DNA from 2 places in the Promicromonospora xylanilytica genome. Region 1 is predicted to be linked to the other one. Evidence: riboswitches for the same ligand, from Rfam matches in the RefSeq annotation. Region 1 holds a riboswitch; the other holds the start of a gene.
What was found. A riboswitch is a leader RNA that binds a small molecule or an ion and turns the genes downstream of it on or off. The one in region 1 is predicted to bind cyclic di-AMP.
Positions count from the first base shown of each region.

Region 2: it holds a riboswitch for cyclic di-AMP, as region 1 does, so the genes downstream of both, ACYVK7_RS21525 (C40 family peptidase) here and ACYVK7_RS06585 (C40 family peptidase) in region 1, are expected to answer to the same signal.

Region 1 covers NZ_BAAGRP010000004.1:353,096-360,204, reverse strand. Annotated here, with positions in the region: gene mutM (bifunctional DNA-formamidopyrimidine glycosylase/DNA-(apurinic or apyrimidinic site) lyase) at 1-777, shown strand, start outside; gene ACYVK7_RS06590 (NAD(P)-dependent oxidoreductase) at 792-1,769, opposite strand; gene ACYVK7_RS06585 (C40 family peptidase) at 1,873-2,793, opposite strand; cyclic di-AMP (ydaO/yuaA leader) riboswitch at 2,795-2,946, opposite strand; gene ACYVK7_RS06580 (phytoene desaturase family protein) at 3,092-4,666, shown strand; gene cydC (thiol reductant ABC exporter subunit CydC) at 4,718-6,682, opposite strand; gene cydD (thiol reductant ABC exporter subunit CydD) at 6,679-7,109, opposite strand, start outside.
Region 2 covers NZ_BAAGRP010000072.1:9,357-16,465, forward strand. Annotated here, with positions in the region: gene pdxA (4-hydroxythreonine-4-phosphate dehydrogenase PdxA) at 1-171, shown strand, start outside; gene ACYVK7_RS21505 (DeoR/GlpR family DNA-binding transcription regulator) at 168-1,079, shown strand; gene ACYVK7_RS21510 (M14 family zinc carboxypeptidase) at 1,216-2,433, shown strand; gene ACYVK7_RS21515 (cysteine hydrolase family protein) at 2,571-3,155, opposite strand; gene ACYVK7_RS21520 (purine-cytosine permease family protein) at 3,152-4,576, opposite strand; gene ACYVK7_RS21525 (C40 family peptidase) at 4,683-5,510, opposite strand; cyclic di-AMP (ydaO/yuaA leader) riboswitch at 5,512-5,666, opposite strand; gene ACYVK7_RS21530 (FAD-binding oxidoreductase) at 5,873-7,109, opposite strand, start outside.

The sequences.
Region 1 (7,109 bases):
CCGGCCGCGCCGGACCCCACCGCGGCCCTCCTCGCGCACCTCGGTATGTCGGGTCAGCTGCTCGTGCGCGGTGCCCGTCCGGAACCCGGACCCGCCGTGAGCGCCGTGCTCGGCGACGAGCCGTCCGTGGCGGCCGACGACTGGCGGCACCCGCACCTGCGCGTCCGCCTGCACCTGACCGGTGCCCCCAGCGGGGCGCGCTACCTCGACTTCGTGGACCAGCGGACGTTCGGGCACCTGAGCGTCCAGGACCTGGTGCCGGTGGCGGGGGGCATACCGGCCGGGCACGGCTCCGGCCTGCCCCTGCTGCCGGAGCCGGTCGCACACATCGCCCGTGACCTGCTGGACCCCGGGCTCGACCTGGACGACCTGATCCGGCGGGTTCGCCGGCGCCGGACCCAGGTGAAGCGGGCCCTGCTCGACCAGACCGTCGTGTCCGGCGTGGGCAACATCTACGCCGACGAGGCACTGTGGCGGGCACAGATGCACTGGGCCCGGCAGACCGACAAGCTGCGGGCCGCCGACGTGCGCCGCGTGCTCGACTCGGCGGCCGAGGTCATGCGTGAGGCACTCGCCCAGGGCGGCACGAGCTTCGACGAGCTGTACGTCAACGTGAACGGGCAGTCCGGGTACTTCGACCGCTCGCTCGCGGTGTACGGACGCGAGGACGAGCCCTGTCGGCGCTGCGGCGCGCTGGTGCGCCGCGACGCGTTCATGAACCGGTCCTCGTTCAGCTGTCCGGTCTGCCAGCGGCCCCCGCGTCCCCGAACCCCGTAGCACTCGACGGAGGGTCAGCGCGGCGCCACGTTCCGGAGGTCTCCGCCGGCGCGCCAGGCCGTGAGCTGCTCCGCGAGGAACCGCGCCGCGCCGCGCGGCCGGCCGCCCGCCACGTGCGGCGTGAGAATCAGGTTCGGGACGTCCCAGAGCGGGGATTCCGCGGGCAGCGGCTCGGTCTCCGTGACGTCCAGCGCCGCACCGGCCAGGCGCCCTGACCGCAGGGCGTCCGCGAGGGCCGCCTCGTCGACGGTCGCTCCCCGGCCGACGTTGACGAACCGCGCGGACGGCGGCAGCAGGCCGAGCAGGCGTTCGCCGAGGACGTGGTGGGTGGCGGGGGCGGCGGGCAGGAGCGAGATGAGCACGTCGGTCTCGGCCAGCAGCGCGTCCAGCCCGTCGGTGCCGACCACCGGGTAGCCGCCGCGTTCGCCCGCACGCGTGGCGACACCCGTGACCCGCGCGCCGAGCGCGGTCAGCAGCGGGGCCAGTCGCAGGGCGATCGACCCGAAGCCCCAGATGGTCACGCGTGCGCCGTCGAGCGTGTACTCGCGGCCGGTGACCGGGTCCGCCTGGGCGAAGGTGATCTCCTTGGCCCAGTGGTGCTCGCGCTGCGCGGCCAGAGCCGCGTCGATGCGCCGGACGGACGCGAGGACGAGCGTGAGGGCGTGCTCGGTGACGGTGTCGTCGTGCAGGGACTGGCCGGAGGAGATGACGACGTCGGGGCCGAACCCGGACCGCAGCGCGACGTCCGGGCCGGCCGAGAGGGTCTGCACCCAGCGCAGGCCGGTGAGCCGGCGGGCGGTGTCGGCGAGCACCTTGGGCGGGTTGGACCAGGTGACCAGCACCTCGGCGTCCGCGTGCTCCTCCGGGACCGGGTCGTTCATCGCGTACGTGGCGACGACGTCGGCGCCGCCGGGCGCGAAGGAGGCCCCGGCGTCGGGCAGGAGGGGCGGGAAGTCGATGTCGAAGGGTACGTCCGGTACGAGGATCTTCACGTCCGGGACGTTACCCGACCGGTCCACGACCACGGGGTGCGTCCCACCGGAGGTCCGGCGGCACACACCCCGTGGTCGATCCGGAGAGCGACGCGAGAAGTCGTCAGCCCGTCACGCGGATGAACACCGCGTTGTCCTGCCACATCTCGCCGTACTGCACGGGAGTGCCCTGCTGCTGGGCCTCCACGACCATGCCGTTGCCCGCGTAGAGGGCGACGTGGCCGGGCGTCCACACGATGTCGCCCGGCTGCGCCTCGGCGGCGGAGACCTGGTACCCGACGGTCGACATCGAGCTCGAGCTGTGCGGGAGGCTGATGCCGAGCTGGCCGTACACGTACTGGATGAGCCCGGAGCAGTCGAAGCCGCTGGGGGAGGCTCCGCCCCACACGTAGGGCACGCCCACGTACTCGAGGGCCAGGTTGACGGCCTGCTGGCCGAGGCCGGAGGTGTCCGCGACGGCGGTCTCGACGGCGGCCGCGGTCTCGGCTGCGGCGGCTTCCGCCTCCGCGGCTGCGGCGGCCTCGGCCTCCGCTGCGGCAGCTGCCTCGGCCTCAGCCTTCGCCCTGGCCTCGGCTTCCGCCTTGGCCTTTGCCTCGGCCTCTGCCTTCGCCTTGGCCTCGGCGATGCCGGCCTCGGTCTCGGCGTACGGGGTCACCGACACGCGTCCGCGCTCGGCCCAGAAGTCCGCGTCCTGCGTGACCTTGACCTTGGTGACCAGGTTCTCGGCGAAGCCGGCCCGCGTCGTGGAGTCGACCGTGTTGCTGACCGGGGTCGCCCCGGCGAGCGTGGTCTGGGTGTGCGTCTCGGCGGGCGCGGTGTGGGCGGTCTGGGTGAAGACCGACGCCAGCATGCCGGACGTGACGACCGCGATGGCGCCGGTACGGGCGGCATTCTCTGCGGCGGTCTGGGTCAGTGCGGTGAAGGGGGTGAGTGCGGGGCCGTCGGCGCGGTGCCTGCCCCGGCTGCTGGAACGGTTTGCCTGGTCGTCCGCCCAGTCGTGGGTGCGGTCGGTGAGTACGGTCACCAGTGATCTCCTCGGACGCCTACGAAGTGAGCTGTCGGGTTCGGATGGGGAGAGCGATCACCCGGCCTCACAAGGAGGCTTCACCCCAAGGACACTCGCGTGCCCGGCTTACCTGGTTCCCCCGCCCCTGTCACGTCGTAGCTGCTCAGATCCGGTGACAGGGCTCGGCGTCCGGACCAGGACCTCACCGTTGCTGGCGAGGTGACATGACCGTACCCGCCCCTCGCGCGATTGTCACGATTAGGTCACATACCAACTTGTGATGGAACCTCGCTGGTAATCAGTGCCCCATGCGACTATGACGGGCATGCCTGACTCCACGCGTTCCCGGTACGACGTCGTCGTCGTCGGCGCAGGTCACAACGGACTCACCGCGGCGGCCTACGCGGCACGTGGCGGCCGCTCCGTCCTGGTCCTCGAACGAGCGGACCATGTGGGCGGCGCCGCCGTCTCCGCCCGGCCCTTTACCGGAGTGGACGCGCGGCTCTCGCGATACTCCTACCTCGTGTCGCTGCTCCCGCGCCGGGTGGTCGAGGAGCTCGGCCTCCCTGTCACGCTGAGGCGCAGGCGCTGGTCCTCCTACACGCCGGTGGCCGAGGGCGGCCTGCTCGTCGACGGTCAGGACGACGCCGCCACGCGCGCCTCGTTCCGCCGCCTCACCGGCGCGGACGACGACTTCGAGGCCTGGGTGCGCTTCTACACCATGACCGCCGAGGTGGCCCGGCGTCTCGCCCCGACGCTCACCGAGCCGCTGCTCCCGCGCGCGGAGGTGCGGGACCGGGTGGTCGACGGCGTGGGGGAGGAGGCCTGGCGCGCCCTCTTCGAGGAGCCCCTCGGAGCGGCGCTGCGCGGCACGTTCGCGCACGACGTGGTGCGCGGCGTCGCGGCCACCGACGGCCTGATCGGCACGTTCGCCGACGTCGACGAGCCGTCCCTGCGGCAGAACCGCTGCTTCCTCTACCACGTCATCGGTAACGGGACCGGCGACTGGGACGTGCCGGTGGGCGGCATGGGCGCGGTCTCCGGCGCCCTGCGCGACGCCGCCGTGGCGGCCGGTGCCGAGATCGTCACCTCGGCGACCGTCACCGCCGTGGACCCCGGCGCGTCGGGCGCCGACGTCACCTGGACCGATGCCGACGGGCGGGTCCGCGGCGCGACCGCCGGGCACGTGCTCGCGGGATGCGCCCCGGCCGAGCTGGAGCGCCTGCTGGGCGGCGAGGCGCCGGAGCCCGGCCCCGAGGGCGCGCAGCTCAAGGTGAACATGTTGCTCACCCGGCTGCCCCGGCTGCGGGACGACGTCGACCCCGTCGCCGCGTTCAGCGGGACCCTGCACGTCAACGAGTCCCTGACCCAGCTCCAGACCGCGCACGCGCAGGCCGCCGCCGGACGCATCCCTGACCTGCCGCCGAGCGAGATCTACTGCCACACCCTGACCGACCGGAGCATCCTCGGGCCGTCGCTCGCGTCGACGCATGCCCAGACCATCACCCTGTTCGGGCTGCACATGCCGGCGCGCCTCTTCCGCGCGGACCCCGACGGCGCCCGCGACCGGGCGCTGCGGGCCACGCTCGCGTCCCTGAACTCCGTGCTGGCGGAGCCCGTCGAGGACGTGCTCGCCCTGGACGCCGACGGAGCACCCTGCCTGGAGGTGCGCACCCCCGTCGACCTGGAGGGCGACGTCGGGCTGCCGGGCGGCCACATCTTCCACCGCGACCTGAGCTGGCCCTTCGCGGAGGACGGTGCCGACGCGGGGCGCTGGGGCGTCGAGACCGAGCACCCGCGGGTCCTGCTCGCGGGTGCGGGCGCCCGCCGCGGCGGTGGCGTGAGCGGCATCCCGGGCCGAGCGGCGGCCATGTCGGTGCTGTCGAGTTGACCACAGCAGTTCCTGCCGCGGCGGGCGGCCAATGGGCAGGAACTGCTGTGCTCAACTGATCGGGGTCTCCTGGGTGGTGGACCAGGCGTAGGTCGGGTTGCTTGTCAGGAGGTCGGGGTGGGGGCCTCGGGATCCGACCCGGGCCGGGGCGGTCGAGGCGTCGTGAGTCAGCAGCAGCACCTCGTCCGCCACCGCCAGCGGGGTCAGCCGGTGGGTCGCCAGCAGCACCGCCCGGCCGGTCCCGCGCGCGTGCGCCGCGACGGCACGCACCAGGGCGTCCGCGGTCTCCCCGTCGAGGTGCTCGGCGGGCTCGTCCACGAGTAGGACCCGTGCAGGACTCAGCAGCGCGCGGGCGACCAGGAGTCGGCGGCGCTCGCCGCCCGACACAGCGGCCGCGTCCGTGCCGACGACCGTGTCCAGGCCCTCGGGGAGTGCGGCGAGCCAGGCTCCGAGCCCGACCGCGTCGAGCGCGGCCCGGGCCTCCGCGGCCGTGACGTCGCCCCGCGCGACCCGCAGGTTCTCCAGCACCGTGGTGTCGAACAGGTGCCCGTCCTCCCCGACGAACAGCGCGCTGCCGGGCCCGGCGGGCGGTGGCACAGGCGTGGGCGTTGTGGTCGGTAGAACGTCAGGTGATCGGTAACTCGGGCTGCCGATCATCTGACGTTCTGCCGACCACGCTCGGTGCGCCTGTCCTCGGTGCACCCGACCTCCCAGCGGCGGGATCAGGCCGGCCGCCGTCATCAGCAGCGTCGTCTTGCCGACGCCGGACGGTCCGGCCAGCGCCACGACAGAGCCCTGCCGCAGCGTGAGGGACACGCCCTCCACCACGGCGCGCGGCCCACCGGCAGCATCAGGCCCACCGGCAGTCCCGGGCCAGCCGGCGGCGACGTCGTCGAGCACGAGCAGCGTGTCGCCCGCCGCCGGCGACACGCTGCTGCCCGCGCCCGTTTCCCGCGACCGGACGTGCCCGTCCGTTCCCCCGGACCGGACGCCCCCGTCCGCTTCCCCGGACCGGACGCCCCCGTCCGTTCCCCCGAGCAGATCCGCAGCGGGCAGCAGCTCCAGCAACCGCCCCGCGGCCGCCCTCGACCGGTGCAGCTGGACCGCGGCCGTGGGGAGCCCCGCGGTGGCCTCGAACACGGCGAGCGGCGTCAGCACGATGACGGACAGCGCCTCGACGGACAGCGACCCCGACAGGGCGGCCGGGATCCCGAGCGCGAGCGAGGCGAGGACCGCGAGCCCTTGCGCGAGCGCGCCCAGCGCCGCGGCGAGCCCGGAGGTGCGCGCACCGTCGTCGGCGACGGCGGACAGACGAGCGTCGGCCGCGTCGAGGTCCGCCAGGCGCGCTCCGAACCGGCCGGCGACGCGCAGCGCCGCCGACTCCTCGAGGATCTCCAGGGACAGCGCCGTCACCTCGCCCCGCACCACCGCGCCCCGTGCCTCGGTGCGCGCCGCGGCCCGCGCCGCGAGCCACGGGGTCACGATCCCCGCGAGCACCAGGCACAGCGCAAGGGCCACACCCGCCGCGGGCAGCAGCACGCCCAGCAGGATCACCGACCCGAGCGACGTCACCACCGCGACCCCCGCCGGCACGAGCGCGCGGACCACCACGTCGCCGACGTCGTCCACGTCCTGGCCGATCCGCGCCAGGAGGTCGCCGCGCCGCACCGTGACCGGACGGTCGTGCGCGGCGAGCCGGTCGTACAGGTTGGCGCGGAGCGCGGCCATGCCCCGCAGCGCCACGTCGTGCGAGGCGAGGCGCTCGCAGTAGCGCAGCACGCCGCGCCCGATCCCGAAGGCCCGCACCGCCACCACGGCCACCGACAGCGTGAGCACCGGCGGCATCTGGTACGCCCGGGCGACGAGCCAGGCGGCAACGGCCGCCAGCCCGATCGCGCAGGCCAGGGCGAGGACCCCGAGCCCTACCGCTCCCGCGACCTTGACGGGCCGGACCTCCAGCAGCGGCAGGACGCGGCGCAGCGGGTCGGCTGCCATGGGTCGTGTCGAGGTGGTCATCCTGCCTCCCGGCCGGTCGCGGTACGGCCAGCGGGTACCGGCGTGCGGTCGCCCGCCGGGGCCGGCGCCGGTCCGTCCGCAGGGTCCGGAACCGTGCCCGGGTCCGGAACCGCACCCGGGTCCGGCGCCGAGCGGACGTCGATCACCTGGTCGGCGAGTCCGAGCAGCGACGCCCGGTGCGCGACGACGAGCACCGTGCGTCCGGCGTCCCGCCAGGCGCGGACGGTGTCGAGCACCGCCTGCTCGCCGCGCGCGTCGAGGTGCGCCGTCGGTTCGTCGAGGACGACGAGCGGCTTGCTCGCAGCGTCGTCCAGCAGGGCGGACGTGAGCGCCACGCGCTGTCGCTGGCCCACCGAGAGCCCCACGCCGCCGAGCCCGACGCGGGTGTCCCAGCCGTTGGGGAGCGTTTCGACCACGGCGTCGAGCC
Region 2 (7,109 bases), on a different contig from region 1:
ACGGTCGGGCTGCCGATCCTGCGCACCTCCGTGGACCACGGCACCGCCTTCGACATCGCGGGCAAGGGCGTCGCCGACGCCGGGACCATGCGGTCCGCCTACCTCGCGGCGGTCGAGTACGCGCCGTTCGTCGACGGCATCCGAGCCGCCTACCGGCCGGGCACCGCGTGAGCGCAACCGCGGGCGGCGGTCCGACGCCGGGACCGGGGTCCGGCTCGGGGCCGGGCTCGGGCTCGGGGGCGGGGTCGGAGTCGCTGCGGCGCAGCACCAGGGCGCGCCACGACGAGCTGTTGTCGCTCATCCGCGGCGGCACCACCCGGGTCGAGGACCTGGCGGAGGCACTCGCGATCTCCGGGTCGACGGTGCGCCGCGACCTCGCCCGGCTGGGCGCCGAGGGGCTCGTCACGCGGACCTACGGCGGAGCCACCCCCGAGACGAGCTTCCACGAGCGGGCCCTCGCCGAGCGGATGCGGGTGCAGATGCCGGCCAAGGTCGCGATCGGTCGCCGCGCCGCGGAGCTCGTGCCCGACGAGGGGACGATCTTCGTGGACGCCGGGTCCACGACGGGGCAGCTCGCCGAGCACCTCCGCGGCCGGTCCGGGCTGACCGTGCTGACGCGCGGGCTCGAGGTCGCCCTGCTCCTGGCGGGCTCGCCGGGCCTCGACGTGGTCGTGATCGGCGGCAGCGTGACGACCAAGAGCCACGGCCTGGTGGGTCCGTTGACCACGGCAGCCCTCGAACGGTTCATGGTCGACGTCGCCTTTCTCGGCGTCGACGCGCTGGACCCCGCGGACGGCGTCGGGGAGGCCACCGCCCTGGAGGCCCAGGTCAAGGAGGTCGCCGCCCGGCGTGCCCGCCGCACCGTCGTGCTGGCGGACTCCACCAAGCTCGACCGGGGTGCCGTGCCCGCGTGGGCGCCGCTTCCCGCGGGCTGGACCCTGGTCACGGACGAGCAGGACGACGAGGTGCTGGAGCGCTACCGGGACGCGGCGGTGGTGGTGGAGACGGTCGAGGCGCCGCAGGGCCAGCGCGTCGACGGCTCGGTGGATGCGGTGCCGCCGCGAGGGATCGGCGGGTGAAAAGTGGTTGTCACTCTTGTGATGTCATAAAGACGTATTTATCGTGATGATGTCTGGACCATCCTGTGAGACGCGGGACCGGCGCACCGTCGCGCCGGGAACGAACTGCCTGCACCACCGATCTCGGGAGACGCACATGTCGACACGTCGCACCGTCCTGTCATCCATCGCTGTGACCGCACTCGTCGCCGGCCTCGGGCTCACGGCCCTGTCCGCGCCCGCCCAGGCGGTGAACGGGAACGCCCAGTGCCAGAACCTCGAGGACCCGGCTACCTCCGGGTGGACGAGCTACGCAGAGCTCGGCCGGCGCCTCGGCCAGATCGAGGCCACGAGCCAGGGGCGCGTGGACGTCGACGTCTTCGGCCAGAGCCGCTCCGGACGCGACCTCTACGCGGCACGGGTCGGCACCGGCGAGCAGGTCCTGCTCGTCACCAGCCAGATCCACGGCAACGAGAAGGTCGGCACGGAGTCGTTGCTGTCCCTGCTGAAGACGCTCGGCACCAGCGGTTCCCCCGAGGCCCAGGCGATCCTCGAGGGGGTCACACTGGTCGCCGTCCCGATGTTCAACCCGGACGGCGGTGAGCTCAACCAGCGCCAGAACACGTTCACCTGGGACGACGTGCAGGACACCTACCCAGCGCTCGAGGGCACCGAGGCGCCCTACTACTACAGCGAGAACGCCGGTGGTTTCGACATCAACCGGGACTTCAGCGCCGACCTCGACGCCGAGCCCAGCCCGGGTACGTTCCCGACGGACGAGACCGAGCCGGGAATGTTCCTCACGAACGAGTCCCGCGCCCTGCGTGACCTGTACACCGACCTGCGCGACGAGTTCGGCCAGGTGGACGGCTTCGTCGACCTGCACCACATGGGCCCGTGCAACCAGGAGAACGAGACCGGCCAGTACGTCACGGTCTCGCTCGACTACCCGCCGCTCGGCTCCGAGGTCGACGGCAACCCGCGCTACGACGACTGGCCTCTGCTCGACCAGGACGGCTCCCGCAGTCTGGCCCTGGCCGCGGCGAACGCGATGCGTGAGCACGCGGGCGGCGGCAACGCGGAGACCTCGCCGTTCTTCGGCGGCGTGGTGCGGTACACCCACCCGCTCGTGGCCGACGGGTACACCTGGGACAGGGACTACGCGGGGCAGGCGCGCTCGGCGTTCGCACTGAACGGGTCGAAGTCGGTGCTGTTCGAGGTCCGCGGCCAGTCCGACGACTGGGGCCAGAAGCAGCAGGGCATGCTCACCGCGGTGGTCCTGTCCGGGATCACGGGTATCGCCGAGAGCCTGGCCGACGGCTCGGTCGAGGACCTGGACGGGGACGACTTCTTCGACCTGCCCAAGTACTGGTGACCTCGGGTCGTCGCGCGAGCCGTTGAGCGGCGACCTCCTGACCACCATGCGGCTGCCGCCGGACCGACGACGTTCTGGTGGCAGCCGCATGGTTCCTCGCCGGCTGCTGGCCGCCGCCGGGCTCGACCGGGTCGTCGTCAGTCGGCGGCGAGGACCTCGGCGACCGTCGTCACCTCGACCAGCGGCGCGTACAGCCGCATGACGGCCAGCGCCCGCTCGTGGTCCTCCGGCGTCGACCCGGCGCAGGCGTCCGCGACGACGAGGACCCGGCGGCCCGCGTCGGCAGCGGCCAGCGCCGTCGAGATGACGCAGCAGTCGGTCGCCACGCCCGTCAGCACCAGCTCGCCGGCCCCGCGGGTGGCGGCGTCCAGCTCCGGTCCCCACTTGCCGAACGTGGTGCGGGTGACCACGGGCGCGCCGGAGGCGGCGACGTCGCCGAGGTCGGTGATCTCGTAGAGCGGGTCGGTCTCGGGCACGAGCGCGAAGGGCCACCGGTCGAAGTAGGCGCGCCAGGCGCCGTCGGGCACCGCGGGGGCGACGTACCGCGTGAGGACGGTGCGGCCGGCGAAGGCGGGCAGCAGACGCCGCGTCCCGGCGAGAGCCACCGGGTAGCCGGGGGAGGCCCAGGGGCTGGGCGGGCGGGCGAAGACGTCCTGCATGTCGATCACGACCAGGGCGGCGTCCGGCCCGGGCGGCACCACCGCGGAGGCCGGCCCGGTCACCGCTCCTCCTGGCGGCGCACGGCGCGGGAGCTCAGCAGGAGCGTGCCGGCGAAGCCGATGGCCAGGGCGACGAGCACGCCGAGGTTGGCGAAGCCCCAGCTGCCTTCGATCCCGCCGAGCGGACCCAGCAGGTAGCCCTGCCAGGCCAGCCACGGCGCGTAGGTGTTGGTCACCAGACCCCAGCCGACGGCGGTGCCCGCCAGCACCAGGAGCACGGCGGGCCAGTGCACGGACCCGTAGCGGCCGGAGACGGTGTACAGGTCGGTGTCGGTGTAGTCGCGGCGGCGCAGCAGGATGTCGGCGAGCAGCACTCCGCACCAGGCCGCCACGGGTACGCCGAGGGTGATCAGGAAGCCCTGGAAGGGGCCGATGAACGAGTCGGCGACGAACACGACGTAGACCGCGCCGACGATCATGAGCGCGCCGTCGATGGCGGCGGCCACCCAGCGCGGCGCGGGCAGCCCGAGGGACAGCAGGGCGAGGCCGGAGGAGTAGATGTCGAGCGCCGCACCGCCGACCAGCCCGGCGAGGGCCACCACGACGAACGGGATGAGGAACCACGTGGGCAGCAGCGTGGACAGGGCGCCGATGGGGTCCGCGCCGATCGCCTCGTTCAGATCGGGGTCGGAGCCGGCGAGCAGCAGGCCGAAGACGAGCAGGACCACGGGTGCCAGGGACGCACCGAGGGTGGTCCAGCCGACGATGCGGGGTCCGGAGGCGGAGCGGGGCAGGTAGCGCGAGTAGTCGGCGGCCATGTTGACCCAGCCCAGGCCGAACCCGGTCATCATGAAGACGAGCCCGCCGATCACCTGCGGCGCGCCGCCGGCGGGGATCGCGGCGACCGCCGCCCAGTCCACGTGGTCGGCGACGAGCACGATGTACACGACGGTGAGCACCGCCGTGAGCACCGTGATGATCACCTGCAGCCGCATCACCAGGTCGAACCCGAAGACGCCCGCCGCCACCACGACCGCCGCCACCACCACGAGGGCCACGACCTTGGTGACGGTTCCGCCGCCCCAGCCGAGCGTGCCGAGCACCGTCGACGTCGCGAGCGTGGCCAGCGCTACCAGCACGGTCTCCCAGCCGACGGTGAGGATCCACGACAGGAGGGAGGGCAGCGTGTTGCCACGCACCCCGAACGCCGCGCGCGACAGCACCATGGTGGGGGCCGACCCGCGCTTGCCGGCCAGCGAGATGAACCCGCAGAACAGGAACGACACCACGATGCCGATCGCCCCGACCACGGTCGCCTGCCAGAACGAGACACCGAACCCGAGCAGGTAGGAGCCGTAGCCGAGTCCCAGTACCGACACGTTGGCCCCGAACCACGGCCAGAAGAGGCTGCGTGGCGACCCGCGCCGCTCGGACTCGTCGATGGTGTTCAGGGCGTTGCTCTCGACCGCCGTGGGGACGCTCATGGCGGTGATCATGCCACTCGGCCCCGGAACGCACGAGGGCCCGCACCGTGTGGTGCGGGCCCTCGTGGACGTGTCGGCCGAGCTGCGCGCCCGGCCGAGCCGTGCGTCAGCCGACGCGGATGAAGACCGGGTTGTCCTGCCAGATCTGCGACTCGTGCACCGTCTGGCCGGGGACCGGCGCCTCGATCTGCATGTCGCCGCCCGCGTAGATGGCGATGTGGCCGGGGCTCCAGATGAGGTCGCCCGGCTGTGCCTCGGCGGCCGAGACCTCGGTGCCCGCGTAGCGCTGCGCGGACGAGGAGTGCGGCAGCGTGACGCCGATCTGGGCGTAGACGTACGCCGTGAAGCCGGAGCAGTCGAACCCCGCGGGCGTCGAACCGGCCCAGACGTACGGCACGCCGATGTACTGGCGGGCGATCGAGACGATGTCGTTGGCGGCGGCCGGGACGGCCTCCTCGACGACTTCCTCGACCGGCTCGGGGGCCGGCTCCTCGACGGGCTCGGCGGCCTCGACCGCCTCCTCGACGACCGGCTCGGGCTCGGGCTCGGGTACGGGCTCCGGCTCGGGGGCCGGGGTCACCTTGATGGTCCCGGTCTCCAGGGCGAACTTGCTGTCCGCCGCGACCTGGACGGCCGGTGCGGTGGCTGCGGCCGACACGGTCACGGCCTCGGCGGCCCCGGCCTGCAGCGTCTCGGTCTGTGCGGCCGCGGTCGTCAGGGTGTCCTGCTCGGCCGTGGACGTGCCGTGGTCGGCCACCGGTGCGGCGTCGGCGGGGACGCTCAGGAGGGTGACGACCAGGCCGGATCCGGCTGCGACGACCGCGCCACGACGGGCGACGGTGGAGATGCCCCGCGCGGCGGCGCGGGAGATCGGGGTCAGCGGAGTGATGGGTCTGCGGGCAGCACGATGGCGCCCGGGCATGCGAGAGGTCACGATCGGTTCTCCGGACGCCTGCGAGGTGAGCTGTCGGATTCGGATCGGAGAATGACCCGGCCGCGTGCTGCTGGTGCGGCTTCACCCCAAGGGCACCGGGTGGTGCCCGCCTACCTGGTTCCCCCGTCCCTGTCATTCGGTCGGTACAGCCTCGAGGCGGTGACAGGGCTCGGCGTCCGCCTCGAGTGCTCGTGGCGTTCCACGAACCGGGCGACGTTAACCCCAGGCGACCCGAAAGTCACAATCGCATCACGGTCGACGAGTGGACGAATGTCCTACTTGACCCGGTTAGCCAACGTGCGATAAGTCACTTCGCACGCTGGCCGATGCCATCTCACCTGGGGTTACGCCGTGACCCTTGTCTACTGCGGCCGGACGTTGTGGTTGTGGGCAAACAGGTTCTTCGGGTCGTACTGCCGCTTGATCGCCGCCAGCCGCGCGTACGTGGGCGCGGGATAGACCGCCGCCACGTCGTCCTCGCTGGTCGAGAGCAGAAAGTTGGCGTACGCGCCGCTGAGGTGCGGGGCCAGCTTGTCCCACATCGCGGCCAGTCCGGGGCGTGCGGCCTCGACGACCGGCGCCGGACCGCCGGCGATCGTGGCGACCAGCAGCTCCGCCTGTCGGTGCGCGTACGCGGTGGCGTCGTCGGCGACCCGGGAGACCGCACCGCCCAGGCTCCGGACGGCGATCGACGGCGAGCCGGGCGACGTGCCGACCTCGGCGAGGACCTGCAGCACGTCCGGCACCGACGCCCGGTTCACGAACCCGTCGTGGGCGAGCAGCTGGATGCCGGGCGGCAGCGCGGCGCCCTCCACGAGCACGTCCGCGTAGGCGACCAGCGCGACGTCGTCCTCGAGGACCGTGCCGAGCCGGCGGATCGGGTCGAGCACGCGGGCCGCGAGCTCCGGGTCGTCCCCGTCGACCACGACGTGGATCTCGACCGGGGCCTCGTGACCGCCGGCGAACGGGTTGGCCAGGTTCGCGACGGAGGTGAGCTCCTCCGGTGCCGTGCGGGCGTGCTCGGCCCAGCCCTGGAGCACCCCGACGGCCTCGGCGGCCGGGAACGTGATCTTGCCGGAGAAGACCTCCGTGGTCGGGTGCGCCACGAACTCGAAGGCGGTCACGATCCCGAGGTTGCCGCCGCCACCGCGGATCGCCCAGAACAGCTCGGGGTTCTCCTTGTCGCCGGCGCGCACCACGGACCCGTCGGCAGTGACCACCTCTGCGCCGACCACGTTGTCCATCGCCAGGCCGTACTTGCGGACCTTCCACCCGATGCCGCCGCTGAGCGTCAGCCCGCCGACGCCGACGCTCCTGGTGTCGCCCGAGGAGATCGCCAGGCCGTGCGGGGCCAGGGCGGTGGCGACCTGGCCCCACGTCGCGCCGCCGCCGATCCGGACGAGGTGCCGGTCGGCGTCGACGAGCTCGACCTCCGCGAGCTCGCCGAGGTCGATCACGACACCGCCGTCGTTGGTGCCGAGCCCGGGGAAGCTGTGTCCCCCGCCCCGCACGGAGAGTGCGAGGCCCGAGCCGGCCGCGAACCCGACGGCCGCCCGTACGTCTGCGACGGTCCGGGGGCGCAGCACGTAGGCAGGGCTG